2 regions of the Heyndrickxia sp. NPDC080065 genome follow, and region 1 is predicted to be linked to the other one. Evidence: riboswitches for the same ligand, from Rfam matches in the RefSeq annotation. Region 1 holds a riboswitch; the other holds the start of a gene.
What was found. A riboswitch is a leader RNA that binds a small molecule or an ion and turns the genes downstream of it on or off. The one in region 1 is predicted to bind S-adenosylmethionine.

Region 1 (2,470 bases):
CATTAAGTTTAAAGGATGGAATATCATCATGGATGAATGGACGAAGGAAGAAGTAATACACAAAACAAAAAATGCTGAAAAACTTGCCATGTACTTCTATACCCCATTATGTGGTACATGCCAAGTAGCAAGTAAAATGTTAGATATTGTTGAAAAGATAGTCCCCCAATTTGAATTTGGTAAAGCTGATTTAAATTATATGCCTGAAATCGCAACACAATATTCAATTGAAAGTGTCCCTTGTTTATTAATTTTTCAACATGGTGAATGCAAGGAAAAAATCTATGCATTCCAGTCTGTCACCAATCTATATGAAGTGTTAAAAAATATTTGATGAATATTTTCTGAATCGACCATTCATGAATGCCGGTAATCCATTAAGATGTCAAAGGTAGATAGCGACTTGTTTAGACAAGAACTGCTATCTATTTTTTGTATTAAAAATTATGTAGAAAAACTATTAAAGGAATAAAGGAGAAAATACGGAAATATTTATGGTAAAAGGGTGTTAGGGGTGATTGGTGTGAATGAGTTATTCGAACGTATTATTGTTGAAATAAATGAAAGAAAGCATCTAAAAGTTTTACTACCTAGAAACCCACTTACCATCAAGTTTGAATGTGAGGATGAAGAATGGACGATCATCCTTTCTAGAGAAAACTGTAAATATATTAAAGGAAGTATAAATGAAAAAGGAGATTTGAGGATATGTGCATCTGCTCATGTACTAAATCTTCTTTTGACTGGTGAAATCCGACTCCACCAATTAAGTAAATATGGAGAAATAAATGTTGAAGGTTCCTATCGTCATTCACTTTTACTTGAATCAATTATTTGGTTATGCAGGGATTATAAAATTGCTTAAAGCTTTACTTGAAAATGCTGTTGACACTTATTTTCGAGTGTAGTAAAATAATTTTCATATTAATTAATCTATTAATCAATTGAATATAAAAGTGGTTCTCTTATCAAGAGAGGTGGAGGGATGTGCCCTATGAAGCCCGGCAACCGTCAGTTTACTGAAATGGTGCCAATTCACACAAAGTAATGATACTTTGGAAGATGAGAGGAAGGTTTCTATAAATTCGTGCCTTTCTGTTCATTTTGCAGAAAGGCTTTTTATTTTGTATTTAAGTGAGGTGTAACATCATGATTACTATTCAGAAAGTTAAAAAAATCTTTTCTACAAAGAGTGGAAAAGTGATAGCTGTTGATGATATTAATATTGACATAAATAAAGGCGAAATCTTTGGAATCATTGGTTATTCCGGTGCAGGAAAAAGTACGCTTATTCGAATGTTGAATGGATTAGAGATACCTACTTCAGGAAATATTCATGTTGCAGGAAAAGAAATATCAAAAATCAAAGGTTCTGAATTAAGAAGGGCTAGACAAGAAATTGGGATGATTTTTCAGCATTTCAATTTACTTTGGTCGAGGACTGTAGAAGAAAATATTTCTTTCCCACTTGAAATTGCTGGAGTACCTAGGCAGGAACGTCGGAAGAAAGTAGATGAATTAATTAAGCTTGTTGGACTTGAGGGAAGAGAAAAATCCTATCCATCACAACTAAGCGGCGGTCAAAAACAACGTGTAGGAATTGCACGAGCATTAGCAAATGACCCAAAAGTACTGTTATGTGATGAGGCTACTTCGGCATTAGATCCGCAAACAACCGATTCAATTTTAGATCTTTTAGTTGATATTAATGAAAGACTTGGATTAACGATTGTTTTGATTACACATGAAATGCATGTCATTCGTAAAATTTGCCATAGGGTTGCTGTTATGGAAAGTGGAAAAGTCGTTGAAACGGGCTCTGTCTTAGATGTATTTAAGAATCCACAGCAGCAAATAACCCAGCGTTTTGTAAGGCAGTTAACCGAACAACAAGATACACAGGAAACGGCCACTCAGCTTCTAGAATTGTATCCGAATGGTCAAGTGGTTATGCTGACGTTTATAGGAAATTCGGCTGAACAACCGATTATTACGAATCTAATACGTAACTTTGACTTTTGCGTAAATATTATTCAAGGGAACATCTCTCAAACTCAAAACGGATCATATGGTACATTATTTGTTCATTTAGATGGTAAAAAGGAAGAGATAAACAAGGGAATTCAATATTTGCAACAACAAAAGATAGGACTTGAGGTGATCAAAGCAAATGATTGAGAAATACTTTCCTGATGTAGATTGGAATCAAATGTGGGAGGCGACGAAAGAGACGTTATATATGTCTTTTTGGTCGGTAATCGCTACATTTGTTCTTGGAATTATTTTAGGTCTATTATTATTTTTCACTGCAAAGGGCGGACTTTGGCAAAATAAAATGGTCAATTCGGTTGTTTCCGCAATAGTGAATATTTTCCGATCTATTCCATTTATTATCTTAATTGTACTTTTAGTTCCTTTTACGAAAGTAATAGTCGGAAAGATTATTGGGCCAGATGCTGCATTACCGGCT
Region 2 (2,470 bases), on a different contig from region 1:
GAAGGGAAAAGTGTATTTTTTTCCACACATATTACATCTGATTTAGAAAAAGTTTCAGATGTACTTATTTTAATAGATGAAGGAAGAATTTTATTAAATGAAGATAAGGATGAACTATTAGATAGACACGCTTGGATTAAAGGGGACAAAGCCTTAATTAACGAATATACGAAGAATTTATTTAAAAGCTTGCATTTATCTCCATATGGTTTTGAAGGACTTACAGATAAATTATCAATAGTTAAAGAACAAATGTATCAGATCATCATTGAAAAACCGACAATTGAGCAAATCATGTTAGCTTATATAGGAGGTCATTAAAAATGTTATTTAGTCTTGTAAAAAAAGATCTGTTACTAGCGAAAAAATACTTAATGTTTATGACTATATTTTCATTTGTTTCTCCTCTATTAATTGCTTCAAGATCAAGTTTTAGTGATACTGGTTTTGTTAGTTTACTTATTACCGTTTTATTAACAGAATATATATTGTATATTTCCATTTCAAGTTTAGAAGATAAATCCAAAGGAGCTGCTCTTCTTTGTACAACACCATATAAACGTAATGGTGTGATAAAAGCTAAATATCTTTTAATTCTTATTATTTTTATGTGCTGTTTCATTCTATATACTATATTAACCTACTTAGGGATATCACCAAATATTCAACAAATGAGTATTACAAAAATAGGTACTATTATGCTTGTATTATCTATTTTTTTTGGAATATTAATACCTGTCCAAGTCAAATTTGGATATGAAAAAACGAAATATATTGGTTTTATAATTGTATTTTTAACGCCCTTTGTCCTGCCGAATTTGATTAAATGGTATACATCATCTAATCTTTCGATTAATTTTACTATTTCATTATCGCAAAATATTTATGGTTGGATTCCTTTTGTTCTATCGTTAATTATTGGGTATATTTCGATGCAAGTATCTATAAGGATCTACTCAAAAAAAGATCTGTAAAGATATAATAAGCATTCTTTTATCAAGTCTAAAAAGCCTCTCCACATTGTGAAGAGGCTTTAAGTATAACTATTTAAAATTGGTCCACCGGATGGAGTCAATCCCACTATGTGGATGGACTTGAGATTGAATTTTAAAATATTCATATTCTAAATCGGATAAAGTCAACTCAAAAAGATGTTTGCCATCTTTTTTATATTGATCATGCTCAATCAATTTACTAATTAATTCGTTTCGTCTATTTTCTACAGCTTCTTTAAGAAATTTTCCCATTGAAAATCCTCTCCTTCTGATTATTTTGGTTACAATTAAATATTTTTAAAAGATAAGAAGAGGATTCAGTAAATAATTTATAACCTCAACTTATCTTTCAAGCATAAAGCTTGCAGGAATTAGCACAGGATTCCAAAAGAATCTGCTGCTGAGGTTTCATCGGGCCAGTCCCTCCACCTCTCTTGATAAGTTTTAAAATATTTGCTTGTTACTCGTTTAACAAAAGAGACATTTCTTAATATTAGCTTAAATCCTATTATGCCGATTTGTCAACTAAGATTTATTTTTTTGTAATTAAACAATAAATTCTTACACTTGAAGGTTTAGTGGAGCTAAAGAAGGAATTTTTAAAGTAATCAAGAATATAAAGGTACAAGGTAAAAGCGGGGGCTTGAAACAACATCAATGATTTATTTACAACCGATTGCGAGGATAATTACCTATCTTCGAATGCCGATTCCGACAAATTGTAGTTTTTAGAACAAGGAAATTTTTATTGTAGGAGAGATAACCAATGAATTTAGGAACTCCAATTGCAAAAGGAAATACAGCAAAAATCTATCTTTACGAAAACAGGATTATCAAAGTATTTAACGACCATTTACCGGATACTGAATCTTCATATGAAGCATTTAAGCAAAAATATGCCTATTCGTGTGGACTTTCTGTACCAAAAATATTGGATGTTACAAAAATAAATGGAAAACAAGCTATCATAATGGAATATATTAAGGGGAGAACAATAGGTGATATCCTATCCGAAAATATGGAACAAGCAGAATATTACATGAGTATTTCCGTTGATATACAACAAAAAATTCATATGATTGCAGGTGATTCTCTTGAACCCATGTCTGAAAAATTACGTCGTCAAATAGAATCTGGCAGTTTGGATCAAAGACATAAGACTGCTTTAATTCAAAAATTGGATATGATGAAATTTGAGAAAAGGCTTTGTCATGGAGATTATCATTTTTTTAACTTGATTATGTCAGATAATAAAGTAACGATAATAGATTGGGTTGATTCTAGTTCAGGTGATATTCGTGCCGATGTATATCGCACATATCTTTTGTATTCACAGATTTCAGAAGAATTAGCTGAAATGTATTTAAGAATTTATTGTGAGAAAAGCGGTTTATCAAAAGATGAAGTATTTGAATGGGCTCCAATTATTGCTGGTGCAAGACTATCGGAAAATGTATTATCAGAGAAATCTGAAC

Region 2: another riboswitch for S-adenosylmethionine. It lies ahead of ACQKP0_RS13570 (Fur-regulated basic protein FbpA); the one in region 1 lies ahead of ACQKP0_RS18680 (methionine ABC transporter ATP-binding protein).

The regions. Positions count from the first base shown of each region.
Region 1 is NZ_JBNNWS010000016.1:6,995-9,464, reverse strand. It holds gene ACQKP0_RS18690 (thioredoxin family protein) at 29-334, shown strand; gene ACQKP0_RS18685 (SCP2 sterol-binding domain-containing protein) at 524-865, shown strand; SAM riboswitch class I at 963-1,069, shown strand; gene ACQKP0_RS18680 (methionine ABC transporter ATP-binding protein) at 1,150-2,178, shown strand; gene ACQKP0_RS18675 (methionine ABC transporter permease) at 2,171-2,470, shown strand, end outside.
Region 2 is NZ_JBNNWS010000010.1:75,243-77,712, forward strand. It holds gene ACQKP0_RS13560 (ABC transporter ATP-binding protein) at 1-321, shown strand, start outside; gene ACQKP0_RS13565 (ABC-2 transporter permease) at 324-974, shown strand; gene ACQKP0_RS13570 (Fur-regulated basic protein FbpA) at 1,044-1,247, opposite strand; SAM riboswitch class I at 1,335-1,439, opposite strand; gene ACQKP0_RS13575 (aminoglycoside phosphotransferase family protein) at 1,762-2,470, shown strand, end outside.